Regions from separate parts of the Clostridium sp. ETTB3 genome, predicted to be linked through region 2. Evidence: riboswitches for the same ligand, from Rfam matches in the RefSeq annotation. Region 2 holds a riboswitch; the other holds the start of a gene.
The links. Region 2 has a riboswitch for FMN ahead of ACUN06_RS02465 (ECF transporter S component). Riboswitches for the same ligand answer to the same signal wherever they lie in the genome.
Positions count from the first base shown of each region.

Region 1: linked by a shared signal. The riboswitch ahead of ribD (bifunctional diaminohydroxyphosphoribosylaminopyrimidine deaminase/5-amino-6-(5-phosphoribosylamino)uracil reductase RibD) and the one ahead of ACUN06_RS02465 (ECF transporter S component) in region 2 are both predicted to bind FMN.

Region 1 is NZ_CP199832.1:1,441,739-1,449,520, reverse strand. Features, by position in the region: gene ACUN06_RS07100 (N-acetylmuramoyl-L-alanine amidase) at 382-1,266, shown strand; gene ACUN06_RS07095 (GNAT family N-acetyltransferase) at 1,394-1,945, shown strand; gene ACUN06_RS07090 (50S ribosomal protein L25) at 2,056-2,616, shown strand; partial or broken gene ACUN06_RS07085 (peptide deformylase) at 2,658-2,822, shown strand; gene ACUN06_RS07080 (MATE family efflux transporter) at 2,919-4,256, opposite strand; gene ACUN06_RS07075 (hypothetical protein) at 4,536-4,703, shown strand; gene ACUN06_RS07070 (flavodoxin family protein) at 4,771-5,388, shown strand; FMN riboswitch at 5,451-5,565, shown strand; gene ribD (bifunctional diaminohydroxyphosphoribosylaminopyrimidine deaminase/5-amino-6-(5-phosphoribosylamino)uracil reductase RibD) at 5,843-6,925, shown strand; gene ACUN06_RS07060 (riboflavin synthase) at 6,937-7,593, shown strand; gene ACUN06_RS07055 (bifunctional 3,4-dihydroxy-2-butanone-4-phosphate synthase/GTP cyclohydrolase II) at 7,614-7,782, shown strand, end outside.
Region 2 is NZ_CP199832.1:492,532-503,022, forward strand. Features, by position in the region: gene secA (preprotein translocase subunit SecA) at 1-783, shown strand, start outside; one part of gene prfB (peptide chain release factor 2) at 954-1,031, shown strand; one part of gene prfB (peptide chain release factor 2) at 1,033-2,055, shown strand; gene ACUN06_RS02455 (M28 family metallopeptidase) at 2,107-3,471, opposite strand; gene ACUN06_RS02460 (Tex family protein) at 4,002-6,164, shown strand; FMN riboswitch at 6,221-6,334, shown strand; gene ACUN06_RS02465 (ECF transporter S component) at 6,567-7,151, shown strand; gene rimI (ribosomal protein S18-alanine N-acetyltransferase) at 7,171-7,629, opposite strand; gene tsaB (tRNA (adenosine(37)-N6)-threonylcarbamoyltransferase complex dimerization subunit type 1 TsaB) at 7,613-8,329, opposite strand; gene tsaE (tRNA (adenosine(37)-N6)-threonylcarbamoyltransferase complex ATPase subunit type 1 TsaE) at 8,326-8,787, opposite strand; tRNA gene ACUN06_RS02485 (tRNA-Trp) at 9,074-9,147, shown strand; gene recQ (DNA helicase RecQ) at 9,278-10,491, shown strand, end outside.

The DNA.
Region 1 (7,782 bases), 950 kb from region 2:
CATAGTAGTTTGAAAGAATACTATTAGATAATCCTAAGAAGTAAAAGTAATCTTCTTAGGATATTTTTATTTTATAAAATTATTCATTAGCAAAGCTCTTTTTTGCCTTTAATACAGGTATAAATGTTTTAATCAATAAGAATTATAGCAAATTAATATTATTAGTACAGTGTTATGGTATTTTATTAAGTTTTAATTTTTTAAATTTTAGAAGTTGGTATGTAATTTTATAAAAAATTAGCTTTATTTTTTATAAAATTATACTTAAATAATGTATATTTTAAATAAGGGAAAAGTAGAGTTTTGGATTATTAAATAGAAAAATATGGAGCAATGTTATTGGTATTTGCATAAAATACAAAGTGGGAGGGTGTGTTAAGTATGAAAATAGCAGTAAGAGGAGGACATTGTCCAAATGTTCCTGGTTCAAGAGGAATAATAGACGAATTAAAAGAAGATAGATTAGTAAAAAATGCTGTAATTAAATATTTAAATCAAATGGGAGTAAGTGTTTTAGATGTTACACCACCAGACTCAACTTCAAGTTCATCTGCAGATTTAAGTTATGGTGTTAATAAAGCTAATAACTGGGGTGCTGATTTATTTGTATCAATACACTTTAACAATGCTTATAGCACTTATAATGGTGCATTAGGAACAGAGGTATGTGTTTACTCTGAATATGACATTGCAGGAAGAGTTGTTAATAAAATGGCATCTTTAGGTTTTAGAAATAGAGGACAAAAAGTAAGAACAGGATTATATGAATTAAAGCATACAAGTATGAAATCAATGATAGTTGAAGTTTGCTTTGTTGAAGCAACTGAAGATGTTGCTTTATATAAGAAAGTTGGCTATGATTATATTGGAAAAACGATAGCTGAAGCTTTAGTTAATAGAAGTTCTGGAGTTACACCAACACCAACGCCAACTCCAGAGCCAGTACCAACACCAACTCCACAACCAACAAGTAAAAATTACAATAGTTGGATAGCTAGATTACAAGAAGAATGTAATAAGCAAGGATTTTCTAATCAAAAAGTAGATGGTATTGCAGGACCAAATACATTAAATGGATCTCCTATGGTTAGAAGAGGAGCAAGAGGCAATATTACTAAGTTGATTCAAGAAAAATTAGGGATAAGTGCTGATGGTATTTTTGGAGCTAATACAGAAGTTGCAGTTAAAAATTATCAAAGAACAAATGGACTTTCAGTAGATGGAATAGTTGGTCGTAACACTTGGAGAAAATTATTGAATTTATAATTAGATAAGTTATGATTATTAATTTTTCTACAAAGATATATTTAGAAGAAAGATTCATAATCATAGCTTTTTAAACAATGCTATATTTAAAATAGCTAATAACTAAATGGAAGGATGGTAATAAATTATGATAAATTCACTAAAGGTAAAAAGAAAAGATGGGGAAATAATAGAAATAAAATTAAGAGAATTAAAATTATCAGATATAAATAAGATAATAAAATTACAAGAATTAATAATAAATGGCCTTGAAAATAAGGAGTTATATGCAGATTCAAAACGAGAAGAATTTGAAGAATACATAAATTGTAATGGAAAAATAATAGGATGCTTAACAAATGAAGATGAGCTTATTGCAATGGGGGTATATGCAAAAAAGGGATATGATGAATCAAATTATGCATATGATATAGGTTTAAATGGAGAAGAAGTTCTTAAAGTTGCACAAATAGAATCAACAATAGTAAAAAGTGAATATAGAGGAAATAAGCTTCAAAGATTAATTTGTGAAGAATTAGAAAAGATTGCAAGAAAAGATGATATTGAAATATTAAGTGCAACAGCTTCACCATATAATGAATTTAGTTTAAATACATTTATGAATTTAGGTTATGAAATTAAAAAAGATAAATTAAAATATGGTGGATTAAGAAGATATGTTTTAGTAAAGGAGTTATAGTAAAAGATATTTTTTATTTTATAGTAATATTAAATAACTAATTCGAATAGTATATGATATACAAAATAAAAAAACATATGTAAATCATAAGTGAAAAGGAAGGGTTAGTTATGGATAATTTAGTATTTAACGTAAGTGAAAGAACTGAAAAGGGAAAAAAAGCACGAATGAACGGACAAATTCCATGTATTATTTATGGGAAGGAATTAAAAGAATCTCTTCTAGGAGAAATTACAAAAAGAGAGTTAATTAGATTATTAAGTTGTCCAAAAAGTTCAGTTATATCATTAAGGTTAAATGGAGCTTATAAAAAATGTATAGTAAAAGAAATGCAACAGGATTCTTTTGGAAAGGTAATTCATATAGATTTTCAAAGTGTAAGCAAGGGTGAAGTTGTAAAACTTAAAATTCCAATAGTATTTACAGGACAAGATGTTATAGAAGCAAATGGATTGCTATTAGAATCATTTGTTACTGAAATAGAACTTCAAGGTGAACCAGGAACTTTCCCAGAAAATATATCTGTAGATGTGTCTAAGCTAAGTCAAGGAAATCAACTATTAGTCAAAGATTTAAATATACCAAGCAATATGGTTGTTGAAACTAATGAATATTTAGCTGTAGCTAGAGTTGGATATATATCTAATAATATAATAGAAGAAAATGTGTAAGATGAATAATAAATAAAATGTATAAAATATAATAGAATAGTGAAAATAATTTTTCTTTAATAGAATTTAGACAAACTATGAAATATGAAACAATAGAAGTAGAATATCTTGATAAGAATTTTAAAAAGCAAAAGGATATATTTACTGGCTTTATTGCACAAATTATTCAACATGAAATTGATCATTGTAATGGAATAATAATTTAATTAATTAAATAAAAAGGAACAGCTAAGATATAATTATAAACTATCCTTGATAAAAGGTATGTTTTATTATTAGCTGTTCCTTTTTAATATTTTTATTTAAGATACATGTTTATTAATTGACTTATTAAAAATTATAAATGCAATAATTGAAGTTATAGCTTCAGTAATACCAAAGGCACTCCATACACCATTAACACCAAAAATACGACTTAGTAAAAAGGCTAAAGGTATAATTAAAAATACATAGCGTAATAAGGAAATTATTAAAGATTCAATACCTTCTCCAAGTGATTCTAATGCTCCTGATGAAGAAATTGAAATTGAAGAAACTATAAATCCAAGGCTTATAATTTTAAGTGCAGTTACACCAGCTTGTATAGTTTCATAGCTACTTGTAAATAATCCTAGTAGCTGTCTTGGAATTGTAAAGCATAAAATCATCCCTAAAATCATAAGAGCTAAAATTAATACTAAAGAAGTTTTATATATTCTTTTTACTCTTTTATGCTCACCAGCTCCAAAGTTATAACTCATTATAGGTCTCATACCTTGAATTATTCCATTGGCAGGAAGATATATAAATGTTTGAAGTTTATAATATACACCTAAAACTACAACATACATAGGTGAAAGTGCAGATAAAATACCATTTAATGCAGATACAAGTAATGATGGAAGAGCCATATTAAGTGATGCAGGTATTCCTATATTATAAAGTTTCCAACAAATAGGGTTTTCACGATTTAGATATTTCAATGATAATTTAATATTAATTCCTTTTTGTAAATAAGCAAATATGTAAATTAATAATGTAACAGTTTGTCCAATTCCTGTTGCCCATGCAGCTCCTTCAATACCCATAGCTGGGATAGGCCCAAGACCAAATATCATGATTGGATCTAAAATAATATTAATAATACATCCAGCAGTTAAACTAATCATTGCTATAACCATTTTTCCAACTGATTGGAATATCTTTTCAAAAGTTACACTAATCATAATAATTACAGAAAAGCTTAATGCAATATTAGAATATCTTGTTCCAAGGTTTATTATTGTAAAATCTGAAGTAAATAATTTAAGGAATCCAGGCATTATAATTATACCAATTATAGTTAGTAAAATTCCATGAACAATACTAAGAGCCATGCCTTGAGTAGCTACAACATTAGCTCTTTGCTTTTTTCCAGCTCCTAAATAAAGAGCAATCATAGCATTTATTCCCACACCAAACCCAACAGCAAGTGATATGATAACATTTTGTATAGGATAAACAAGTGATATAGCAGTCATTGCATTTTCACCTATTTTTGCGACAAAAATACTATCAATTATGTTATAAAGTGAGTTTACCATCATTGATATCATAGCTGGAAGAGATAATGATAGTAGCAATGGTAAAATGGGTTTTTCCTTCATATAATTTTGATTCATATTTTTATACATCTCCTTTAATATTAATATTTAAAAAAACTTATAATTTTTAATAATTTTTCACAGAAAAAAAGACTATAAATTTGGCTGTTTTTATATCAGAAACAACAAAATTTATAGTCTTAGTAATGTCAAGACGGACATATTTTTTTATAATGTTATCATATATATATATTAATGTCAATTTATAATATGTAAAACATTTAAAAGCATATAAGATAAATTGAAAATATGATAAAATAATCTTAGTATAAATAATAATAGAAAGATGTGATTTGATTGAATAATAAAATGAAGGTAAATTTAAATGATGTAGTTGAATGTATAGAGTTTGAAGGTGAATTATTAACTCATTATTATAATAAAAAAACAGACATTATAAATTTTGAATATAAAATAATTATAGCTTTAAGTAGAGCAAGGAGTTATGTAAAGTGCTATGGCTAAAAATTTAGCTTAAATAATAGGTTTAAATTTATAATATTTATATAAAATTAGTATAGGAGTGTTTTAAATGAAGGTAATATTACTTAATGGAAGTCCAAAATCGAAAGGATGCACATATACAGCATTAAAAATAATTGAAAATGAGTTAATTAATGAGGGAATAGAAGTTAAATTTTATGAGGTTGGAAATAAGCCAATAATAGGATGTACTGGATGTACCGCTTGTAGAAAACTTGGTAAATGTGTGCATGATGATTTAGTTAATGAAGTAAGTAAAGAAATAGAACGTGCTGATGGTTTTATTGTAGGTTCTCCTGTTCATTATGCCGCAGCAAGTGGAGCAGCAACTTCATTTTTAGACAGGCTTTTTTATTCAACAGATAAAAATCAATTAAGACATAAATTTGGAGCAAGTATTGTTTCATGTCGTAGAGGTGGAGCAAGTGCTACATTTGATCAATTAAATAAATACTTTACAATAAATGAAATGCCTATAGTGTCATCTGTTTATTGGAATCAAATACATGGAAATACACCAGAAGAGGTTGTACAAGATTTAGAGGGCGTTAGAACAATGAAAGTATTAGCAAGAAACATGGCGTATTTAATTAAGTGTAAAGAAGCAGCTAAAAATGTACCACTTCCTGAATTAGTTCCAGTTGAAAGAACAAATTTTATTAGGTAAAATATAAATTAAATAATTATTGACAAAAAATAGTATTTATAATAATATTAAATTATAATTTAATAAATCTTCAGGGCAGGGTGAAATTCCCTACCGGCGGTAAAGCCCGCGAGCTATTTTAGCAGATTCGGTGAGACTCCGAGGCCGACAGTAAAGTCTGGATGAAAGAAGATAAATGTAAATATAGTAGTTAAAAATACTATATTAGTTTTGTGTATTTATGCTCTGAAATATTTTATATTTCAGAGCTTTTATATTTTCACAAAATTTATATGATTATTTTTATAAATTTTATTTTTATAGTTATATTTATTAAATATTTTTTATTGAATTGATTGTAAATAAAATACTAATATAAGAATAATTTCAAATTATTAAGCCCTGAGTAAAAATCTCAGGGCTTTTTTTGAATGATTTATTAAATTCAAATTAATTTCATTGTGAGGTGATAAATTTGGATAAAAAATTTATGCAGTTAGCCATTGAATTGGCAAGGAAAGGGGAAGGAAAAGTAAATCCAAATCCAATGGTTGGAGCTGTAATTGTAAGGGATGGAATTGTAATTGGAGAAGGCTATCATGAAAAATATGGGGAAGGACATGCTGAAGTAAATGCATTTAAAAGTTTAAAGGAAGATCCAAGTGAAGCTACTATGTATGTAACTTTAGAACCATGCTCTCATTACGGTAAAACACCACCATGTGTAGATAAAATAGTTGAAAATAATATAAAGCGAGTAGTTATTGGGATGATTGATCCTAATCCGTTAGTTGCAGGAAAGGGAGTAGATAAATTAAAAAAAGCTGGTATAGAAGTAAAGGTTGGTATATTAGAAGATGAATGTAAAAAGCTTAATGAAGTATTTATAAAATATATATTATCTAAAAAGCCTTTTGTAGTATTAAAAGCTGCTATGTCCCTTGATGGAAAAATAGCAACAAGAACTGGTGAATCTAAATGGATTAGTTCTAAAAAATCAAGATTACAAGTTCATAATTTAAGAAATAAGCTTTCTGGAATTATGGTAGGAGTAAATACTGTAATTAAAGATGATCCAGAATTAACTTGTAGAATACAAAATGGAAGTAATCCAATAAGAATTATTGTTGATAGTATATTAAGAATACCTATGAATTCTAAAGTATTACAAAATAACGACAATAAAACAATAATAGCAACCACAAAAAGAGCAAATATGAAAAATATGCAAGAGTTATTAAAAAAGAATATTAAGGTGTTGATTATAGAAGAAAAAAATGGACAAGTTAATTTAAATGCTCTTATTAAAAAGCTTGGAGAATTAAATATAGATAGTATTTTATTAGAAGGAGGAGGAACTCTTAATTATTCTGCTTTAGAAGAAAATATAGTTGATAAAGTAATGATTTATATATCCCCTAAAATTATAGGAGGAGAATTTTCCAAGACACCAGTAGGTGGCATAGGAATAGATAAATTAAATGATGCATTTAAATTGAAAGATATTACTGCCAATATTGTAGATGAAGATATCTTAGTTGAAGGATATATAGGTTAGGAGATGATTATATGTTTACAGGTATAATTGAAGAATTAGGTGTTATACAGGAAATAAAAAAAGGTGTTAAATCTTCAAAATTATTAATAAAATCAAATAAGGTTTTAGAAAATACAAAGATAGGAGATAGTATTTGTACTAATGGGGTATGTCTTACTGTAACAGATTTAAAGATAAATAGTTTTGAAGCTGATGTTATGGCTGAAACACTAAGGAGAAGTAATTTAGGAGATTTACAAGTAGGAAGTAAAGTTAATTTAGAAAGAGCATTAACTTTAAAAAGTAGATTAGGAGGTCATATTGTAAGTGGACATATAGATGGAACTGGTGAAATTCTTTCATTAATGAAAGAGGATAATTCTACTTGGGTCACTATAAGAACTACAAGTGATATTTTAAGATATATAGTTTTAAAAGGTTCAATAACAATTGATGGTATAAGTTTAACGGTTTCATATGTAGATAAATCTGTATTTAAAGTTTCAATAATACCTCATACTGCACAAAAAACCACCTTATTAACTAAGAATAATGGTGATACTGTTAATCTTGAATGTGATGTGATTTCAAAATATGTTGAAAAGGTTATGGAGTTATCAAAAAAGGAAGAAAACAAAAAGAACACATTGTTAACAGAAGATTTTCTAAGAGAAAATGGATTTTTCTAATATGAAAGGAGCAAGGTTTTATGTATAAATTTAATATGGTTGAAGATGCTATTAAAGATATAAAGGAAGGAAAAATTATAATTGTTGTTGATGATCCTGATAGAGAAAATGAAGGGGATTTATTAATGGCAGCAGAGAAAGTTACAGGTGAAGCTATAAACTTTATGACTAAGTATGGACGTGGGCTTA
Region 2 (10,491 bases):
ATAGAAAATGCACAAAAGAAGGTTGAAGGAAATAACTTTGATATAAGAAAGAATCTTTTAGGATATGATGATGTTATGAATCTTCAAAGAGAAGTTATTTATAGACAAAGAACTGAAGTTTTAGAAGGTAAGAACTTAAAAGAGCAAATAGAAGGAATGATTGAAGAAGTTATATCTGATGCAGTTAATTCACATTTAAGTGGAGAAGTTCAAGATATAGAAGCAGAAGTGAGAACATTACTTCAATATTTAGAAGAAATATGCTTACCTCATGGAATTGTAACAGTAGAAGAATTAGCTGATTTATCTAATGAGCAAATAAAAAATAAATTAACAGAAACTATTATGGAAATATATAAGGGTAAAGAATTTGAATTTGGTGAAGAGCAATTAAGAGAAATTGAAAGAGTAGTTCTTTTAAGAGTTGTTGACCAAAAATGGATGGATCATATAGATAATATGGATCATTTAAAACAAGGAATGGGATTAAGAGCATATAAGCAACAAGACCCAATTCAAGCATACCAAATGGAAGGTAGTGCAATGTTTGAGGAAATGATTGAGGGAATTAAGACTGAAACAGTTAAATTCTTATTCCATGTAAGAGTTGAAAGACCTATTGAAAGAGAGCAAGTTGCTAAAGAAACATCAGCAAGCCATGGGCAAGATGATAATAGTTTGAAGAAAGAACCTATAAAAAACGACCATAAGTTTGGAAGAAATGATTTATGTCCTTGCGGAAGTGGTAAAAAATATAAGAACTGTTGTGGAAGAGAAGCATAGTTAGTGACAAGTGGAAAGAGAGATAAGTAGCTAAGGAAGAAGCGCCTTGTGGAGTTGCTAAAAATATATTTATACCTAAACTTGTAGCTTGTCATTTAAAACTTGAAACTAACAGAAATTCCTAGGGGAATTTTAATAATAGCTACAAACTAGTTAAGCGTGGTGATTTTTTGTTAATAAAATTAGAGCAGGAGCTTGCAAAGGTTCCATCATTAAAGGAAATATTAAAGGAAATGGGGGCTTCACTTTGACAAGGAAAGCCTAGAAAAGAGATTTCAAGAACTTGAACTTCAAATGCAGGAAAAAGGATTTTGGGATGATATAAAAAGGGCAGAAGAAGTTACTAAGGAAAGTAAAAGTATTAAAGATAAGATAGATAGATATGAAAGTTTAGTAAGAAGATTAGATGATGTTGAAGTTTTAGCTGAATTAGCAGAAGATGATGAAGAAACTATTAATGAGGTTATTATTGAAATAAAAGATATTGAAAAGAAAATTGATGAATATAAAATAGAGCTTCTTTTATCTGGAGAATATGATAAAAATTATGCTATATTAAATTTACATGCAGGTGTTGGTGGAAGTGATGCAAATGATTGGACACTTATGCTTCTTAGAATGTATACAAGATGGTGCGAAAAAAAAGGATATAAGGTTGAAACATTAGATTTACTTGAAGGTGATGAAGCTGGAATAAAAAGTGCTACATTAAGAGTTAAAGGTGAATTTGCATATGGATATCTTAAAGCTGAAAAAGGTATACATAGATTAGTAAGAATATCTCCATTTAATGCAAATGGCAAAAGGCAAACATCATTTGCTTCTGTAGAGGTATTACCAGAGTTAACTAAAGATCAAGATATAGAAATTAGACCTGAATATTTAAAAATAGATACTTATAGGGCAAGTGGAGCTGGTGGTCAGCATGTTAATAAAACTGAATCAGCAATTAGAATAACTCATATTCCAACTGGAATTGTAGTTCAATGCCAAAATGAAAGAAGTCAGTTTGCTAATAAAGATACAGCAATGTCAATGCTTAAATCTAAGCTTATAGAACTTAAGGAAAGAGCTCATAAAGAAAAAATAGAAGATTTAACTGGAGAGCTTAAGGATATGGGATGGGGAAGTCAGATTAGATCATATGTATTCCATCCTTATAATATGGTTAAGGATCATAGAACTAATGAAGAAACATCAAATGTTAATGCAGTAATGAATGGTGATATAGATCAATTTATAACAACTTATTTAAAAAGCATATCTAAATAAAAAAATACTAGCTGTTTTAATTTAATTAAGATAGCTAGTATTTTTTGTATATTATTTTAAATTTGACTTATTCTTAATTTCAATATATATACCCCAAATTATAAGGGTTAGTAAAGCTATTGATATAAATAAAATTGATTTTGAGCTATATATAAAATTAGTTAATTTGCTATAGCAATAACCTTTAATTTCTGTTTCAACAACACTATAAACAGTATTGATAGCATTAGTGTCTATATAATCTAAGGTATCATTAGGAGTATGAATTCTAGTTTTATCACTATGACAAAAGCTTAATGCATCTATATTTAAGTTATTGAAACTAGCATGATCACTAGAATCTTCATATAAAACTTCATAAGGAATTGATTTTTCATTACAAATTGATTTTATTGAGTTTAACAATTCAGAATCTGTATTTTTAAATTTACTACCTTGCATTAAACTTATAGGATAATCAGCACTTCCAATCATATCAAAATTTATAACTTTAGAATCTTGTATAGTAAATAAGTTTTCTTCAGCAAATGCTTTTGAACCTAATAATCCAAATTCCTCAGCATTTAATGCTACAAAAATAATATCCCTTTTAGGTTTTCCGTAAGTTGAAAGGCTTCTGCTTAATTCTAATAAAAATGAAGTTCCAGATGCATTATCTAATGCACCAGAATAATTAACTCCTAAGCCATCTTTTCCAAGATGATCATAATGTGCTGTGACTATAAATGGAGGAAGTGATGAATTAAATCCCTTAATTACACCTATAACATTAGAAATTGTCTTTTCTTCTTCTTCAAATGGAATATGAATTGAAATTTCTTTACCTTCATTTAAACTATTAAGCACTTTATTAAAGGTATTTTGAGAAATCATAATTACTGCATCTTTTGAAAAATCACTAAAAAAAGAACTTCTAAATGAAAAATCATTATTTTTTGGTACATATAATAAAAATGATCCATCATTACATGTTATATCAAGATAAGATAAATAGGAGTTTATTTTATCTGATTTTGAAAATGAAAAAGTATTATTTTTAAAATTTATCATATCTTCTTTAAAGTCAACTCCATATTGAAGTTCCTCTTCTACTTCACCATTATTTTCTATTTTTAAATATGGAGAAGAGTTTGTAATAACTGGGCAAACTGTATTAAATGTTTGAGTATACTTACCATCATTATTTAATGATTTTAATCCACAATTTATAAATCTATTTTTTATTATTTCAGCTGCAATTTCATTTTCAGTACTTCCAGCGAGCCTTCCTCCTAATGTATTGGAGGATAAAACATATATATTATTACGAACATTAGATGAATTGAATTCTGAATATGTATTATTAAGATGAAGTGTTAATAATAATAATAAGGAAATTAATGATAAAAGTGAAAAGTATAAAGTTTTTTTCTTCATAAAAAAAGACCTCACAAATAGTATTATACTTAATAATATTATGTGAGGAAAAATATTATGCGTTATTTTTAATAAGTTCAAAAATACATTGAAATAATGATGTTAAAAGACAAATATATAAAAACATGTTGAGTTGTTTTGTTAGTACAAAGGAAATTCCACCTAATATAATCGTTATTAATATAACACTGCTAATAAATTTTAAAAAATTAGATTTACCTATTAATATTTGAGTTGTTGCAGTTAATAAAATTATTATTAATGTTAAAAATATAAATATATTTCTTAAATTTAGTGAAAAATCAATTATATATAGTTGGTTTAATACTAAGAGAATAATAAATACAATGAGACATATATTTAAAAATCCGTTTAAAAATTTATTCAAGCAAATTCCACCTTTCAATTAATTGGTAATATTTTACAAATAAATTATACTATTCTATTAACATAATATCAATAGTGTAAAAATATGTTATACTAAATTAGAAAAGTAATTTTATAGATGATTAATTTTATTGGAGGAATTTATGGTAAATATAGAAGAAAGATTAACCAAAGAATTAGACATAACTTTAAAGCAAGTACAAAATGTAATTAAATTATTAGATGAAGGAAATACAGTTCCTTTTATCTCTAGATATAGAAAAGAACAAACAGGTGGACTAAGTGATGATGTTCTCAGAAAGTTTTTTGAAAGATTAACTTATTTAAGAAATTTAAAAGATAGAAAAGAAGATGTTTTAAGATTAATAGATGAACAAGGTAAATTAAATGATGATATAGTTAAAGCTTTAGAAAAGGCTGATACCTTAACAGAAGTTGACGATATTTATAGACCTTATAAACAAAAGAAGAGGACAAGAGCAACAATAGCTTTAGAAAAGGGGTTAAAGCCATTAGCTAATTTAATTTTAGAAGGAACTTTTAAAGGTGATATAAGAGAAGAAGCTAGTAAGTATATAGATGAAGAAAAAAAGGTACTTACTGTGGATGAAGCTATAAGCGGAGCTTTAGATATAGTTGCTGAATGTATTTCTGATGATGCAGGATTTAGAAAGTGGATAAGAGAACTTGTAATGAGAGAGGGAAAAATTGAATCTAAGGGTTCAAGTGAAGAACCAACTCCATTTGAAATGTATTATGATTATAGCGAAGATGTAAGTAAAATTCCTGCACATAGAATATTAGCAATAAATAGAGGAGAGAAAGAAAAGGTATTATCTGTTAAGGTAATTGCTAACGAAGAGAAAATAATAACATATCTTCAAAGTAAATTGTTAAAGGGAAATAAAGCTACAGATGAATATTTAAAGTTAGCAATAAAAGATTCACTTAAGAGATTAATATATCCTTCAATAGAAAGAGAAATAAGAAGTGAATTAACAGATAAAGGTGAAGAAGGAGCAATATTAATATTTAAGGAAAATTTAAAGGCTCTTTTAATGCAAGCACCAATAAAGGGAAAAGTGGTTATGGGATATGATCCAGGGTTTAGAACAGGATGTAAGGTTGCAGTTTTAGATTCTACAGGTAAGTTCTTAGAAAAATCTACAGTATATCCTACTTTACCTAAGAATGATGTAGAAGGTACTAAGAAAATATTGAAAGAACTTATATATAAATATGATGTTGATGTTATTTCTTTAGGGAATGGTACTGCATCTAGAGAGTCAGAAGAAGTTATTTCTGAAATGATAAATGAAATTAAAAAGGAAAGCGGAAAAGAGTTAGCATATGTAATTGTATCGGAAGCAGGTGCCTCTGTATATTCAGCTTCAGAACTTGCAGCTAAGGAATATCCAGATTTAGATGTTACTATAAGAGGTGCTATTTCAATAGGAAGAAGATTACAAGATCCTATGGCTGAACTTGTAAAAATAGATCCTAAAGCAATAGGTGTTGGTCAATATCAACATGATGTTACTCCAAAAAAATTAGATGAATCATTAGCTGGTGTAGTTGAGGACTCTGTTAATAAGGTTGGAGTGGATTTAAATACTGCAACACCATCACTTTTAACATATATTGCAGGTGTTAATGCATCAATTGCTAACAATATAGTTTCTTATAGAGATGAAGTTGGAGGATTTAAGAGTAGAAAAGAATTATTAAAGGTTAAGAGACTTGGACAAAAAGCATATGAACAATGTGCAGGCTTTTTAAGAGTTATGGAAAGTAAAGAGCCTTTAGATAATACTTCAGTTCATCCAGAATCATATGAAGCAGCAGGAAAGCTTATAGATATTTTAGGATACAATAAGGAAGATTTAAAAAATAGAAATTTAAATGATATTGAAGAAAGAGTTAATTCAAAGGGATTAAAGAATCTTGTTAAAGAACTTGAAATTGGTGAGTTAACTTTAAAGGATATAATTAAAGAATTACAAAAACCAGGAAGAGATCCAAGAGAAGATATGCCTAAGCCAATTTTAAAAACTGGTGTTATAGATTTAAAGGATTTAAAGCCTGGAATGGAACTTATGGGAACTGTAAGAAATGTATCAGACTTTGGTGCTTTTGTTGATATTGGTGTTCATCAAGATGGATTAGTTCATAAGAGCCAAATGGCCAATAAGTTTGTTAAGCATCCATTAGATATAGTTAAGGTTGGAGATGTAATTAAAGTTAGAATTATGGAAGTTGATGAAAAGAGAAAGAGAATTTCATTAACTATGAAAGAGGTTAAGTAAAGAAAAAAAAGTTGTTGAAAAAAATGGAATTATATTATATAATAAAAATAAATAAAAAATATCTTCAGGGCAGGGTGAAAGTCCCTACCGGCGGTATAGCCCGCGAGCAATTTTGCAGATTCGGTGTAACTCCGAAGCCGACAGTAAAGTCTGGATGAAAGAAGGTAAGAGTTAAATTATATAAATATAGCATTGATAATAATTTAATTATCTAATTGATAATTAAATTTATTGCATATATAAATTATATTTATTAATAGCTTTGTTTTTAATGCCCTGATGTTTATAACATCAGGGCTTTTTATATCTATTAAACATTATAAATATTACAAACTATTATCAAATATATTGATTAATTTAGCTAATGCCCACGAGGATGACTTTTGGGAGGAGAATCTATATATGAATTCATCAAAAAATTTAAACAAAATGATTAAGGTATCTTTATTAGTGGCTATTTCGGTAGTACTTATGTATTTTGATTTTCCAATAATACCGGCATTTCCATGGTTACAAATTGATTTAAGTGAAGTACCAGCATTAATGGGGGGATTTGCTTATGGTCCTATAACTGGAGGAGCCATAGTAATATTAAAGGTAGTTTTAAGATTTTTATTAAAGGGAACTGGAACTGCATTTGTTGGAGAAATTGCTAATATTATAGTTGGACTTGCTTTAATAATGCCAGCAACATATATATATCATAGAAATAAAAGCAAAAAGACTGCAATTATTGGAATGATTAGTGGTGCATTAGTAATGCAAGTAGCAGGTATATTAGCTAATGTGTATATATTATTACCTTTGTTTGGAATGGATATGAAAGGTGCAGCATTAGCAAATTATATATTCTTTGGGATAATTCCATTTAATGCAATAAAAGCAGCTATTGTATCAGTATTAACTTATTTATTATATAAAAAGGTATCTAAGTCAATATTTAAAGTTGATAGTAAATTTGAAAATAGAAACAAAAAGATTGCATAAAAAGAGGGAATTGCACAATCTATTTAGTGCAATTCCCTCTTTTCCACATTATAATGGCATCTTCACCATTATCTGAATAATATCCTTTTCTTATACCTTCTTCTTTAAAGTTAAATTTCTTATAAAGGTTTTGAGCAGGAGTGTTTGAAGCTCTAACTTCTAAAGTGATATCTTCACAATTAAAAGTTTTACACACATCAAATAATTTTATTAACAAATTTGATGCAATGCCTTGTTTTCTATATTTTGGACTTACAGCAATATTTGTAATATCACCTTCTCCAGCAATTATCCATACTCCTACAAATCCAATAACTTCACTTGTTAATAAATCTTCTGCAATTACATACTTTGCTAATGGATTATTTAGTTCATTATTAATTGAATCTAAACTCCAAGGAATAGCAAAGCATTCGTTACTTAATTGATATATACCATTTACATGGGTTTCATTCATAAGACTATAATTTATTTTCATTTTTCATAGCCAGCCTTTGTTCAAGCTCCCTTTGTGCTTGTGGTTTTTTAATATAAAGTGGAGCAGAATTCATATCATCAACCTCTCCAGATTTAAGTTTTTCCATACCAAGCTCTCCTAAAGAAGAGGCCCTAATGATACTTAAATGGTTTGGAGCAAATTCACAATTATTTATATTTTTAGATAAGAATTCTTTGTGTTTAAACATACCATCACCAGTGAAAATAACTTTTTCACCTTTTTCATTTAATATTTCAGCAAGTTCACTTAAATCTAAAGATGTGCAATCAAGTAATTTTACTAGTTTACTATCAATATTTTTATAAAGACCAGTATAAACATTATCTCTTAATGCATCCATAATTGGACATATTATACCATCAAATGTAATTAAAGAGTTTGCTAATGCATCTAAACTTGAAATTGAAACATAAGGCTTATTTGCTCCCATACTTAATCCTTTAATAGTTGCCATTCCAATTCTAAGTCCAGTAAATGAGCCGGGTCCCTTAGAAACTACAAAACCATCAACTTCACTTATATCAATTTGGCACTCGTTTAATAGCATTTTTATTTTTTCCATTAAGATAACAGAATGTTCTCTTTTAAAGTTTAAAGTATATTCACCAAGTATAAATTCATCTTTAAGTAAAGCAACTGTAGTTACTAAAGATGAAGAATCAACGCTTAAAACTATCATATTTTTAACTCCTTTATATAATCATATCTTTCTCCATATGGAGTTATAGTGATTTTTCTATAGTCTTCGCCTTTTTCTAGGTCTTTTTCTATATAAATATGTAAAAAATCCTTTGGTAATATTTCTTCAATATAATTAGCCCATTCAATTATTGAAACTGCATCAGAGAAAATATAATCATCGAATCCTATTGCATATATTTCATCAGGATCTGAAACTCTATAAACATCAAAATGATTTAATTTTAAACGACCAGAATCATATTCATTCACAATTGTAAAAGTTGGGCTTGTTATGTAATCAGTTATGCCTAAACCTTTAGCAATTCCCTTAGTTATATGTGTTTTACCAGTACCTAAATCCCCTGTTAAGCAAATTATGTCACCAGCATTTAAAATCTTGCCAAGTTCCATACCAAGGTTTGTAGTTTGCTCAACACTATTAACAGAAATAATCATGTTAAAATCATCCCCTTTCGGTTAATTAGTATTTTGTAGTTAGAAGTTAGAAGTTAGTAGTTAGTAGTTAAGGAAAAAATTCAGCTTGGGCTGAATTTTGAAAAATATATTTTTAGAAATTCCTTAAGTAATTTCATCAGAAACTTGTCACTTGATAACTACAAACTAAAAACATTTGTTATTTTATATTTTATCCAAAAAGTACGAAAAAGAAAAGAATAATAGAAAAATAGTAGAAAAAATATTGATTTTATGTATAACATAATATATAATATATTTTGTACTTAGGGGTATCGTATATCGGTAGTACAGTAGTCTCCAAAACTATTAGGCTAGGTTCGATTCCTAGTACCCCTGCCAAAGAAGCTAGTAAGAATTTCTTACTAGCTTTTTTTATAATTTTTTTAAAAATAAGAACGAATGTTTGAATAAATTAAATGATGAAGTTAATAATTAAAAAGAAAATAGATTGTAGCAGTAAGGAGAATTTATGGATAAGGTCTTAGAGATTTTAAAACAATATTATGGATATAGCTCATTTAGAGAAGGGCAAGAGGAAATAATAAGAGAAATACTAAATGGAAATGATGTTTTAACTATTATGCCTACAGGTGGAGGTAAATCGATTTGTTATCAAGTACCTGCAATATTATTAGATGGTATAACAATAGTTATATCACCATTAATATCTCTTATGAAAGATCAAGTAGATAATATAAATAATCTAGGAATTAAGTCTGCTTATATTAATTCATCATTGAGTAATATAGAAATAAATAATATTTTAGATGAAGCCGCAAAAAATGAAATAAAAATATTATATGTTGCTCCAGAAAGATTAGAATCACAAGCATTTATAGAACTGATAGCAAGCATCAATGTTTCAATGATTGCTATAGATGAGGCACATTGTGTGTCGCAATGGGGACATGATTTTAGAAGTAGTTATAGAAGAATTAGTAGGGTAATTTCATTATTAAGAAATAGACCAATAGTTACAGCATTTACAGCAACAGCTACAGATGAAGTTAGAAAAGACATAGTAAATTTACTTAAATTGAATAATCCTAAAGTATTTATATCTGGATTTGATAGAAAAAATCTTAAGATAATAATAGAAAAAGGAGTAAATAAGAAAAATTATATTTTAAATTATATAAATAATAATAGAAATGAATCAGGAATAATATATGCTTCAACAAGAAAAGAAGTAGATAATTTATATGAGTTATTAAATTCAAATGGATTGCAAGTTGAAAAATATCATGCAGGACTTAGTGATGATTATAGAAAAACAGCTCAAGAAAATTTTATATATGATAAGTGTAATATAATAATTGCTACTAATGCTTTTGGTATGGGAATAGATAAACCAAATGTAAGATATGTAATACATTATAATATGCCTAAAAATATAGAAGGATATTATCAGGAAATAGGAAGAGCAGGAAGAGATGGTGAAGAAAGTGAATGTATAATGCTTTTTTCACCAGGTGATGTTCAAACTCAAAAATATATTATTGAAACAGCAACTGAAAGTGAAATTAGAAAAGAAAATGAACTTGAAAAGCTTCAAACAATGATAAATTTAGTTTATACGCAGGAGTGTTATAGAAAATATATATTAAATTACTTTGGTGAGCAATATGATGATAAATGTAATAAGTGTAGTAACTGTGAGGCGCTAGGGGAAGTAGTAGATAA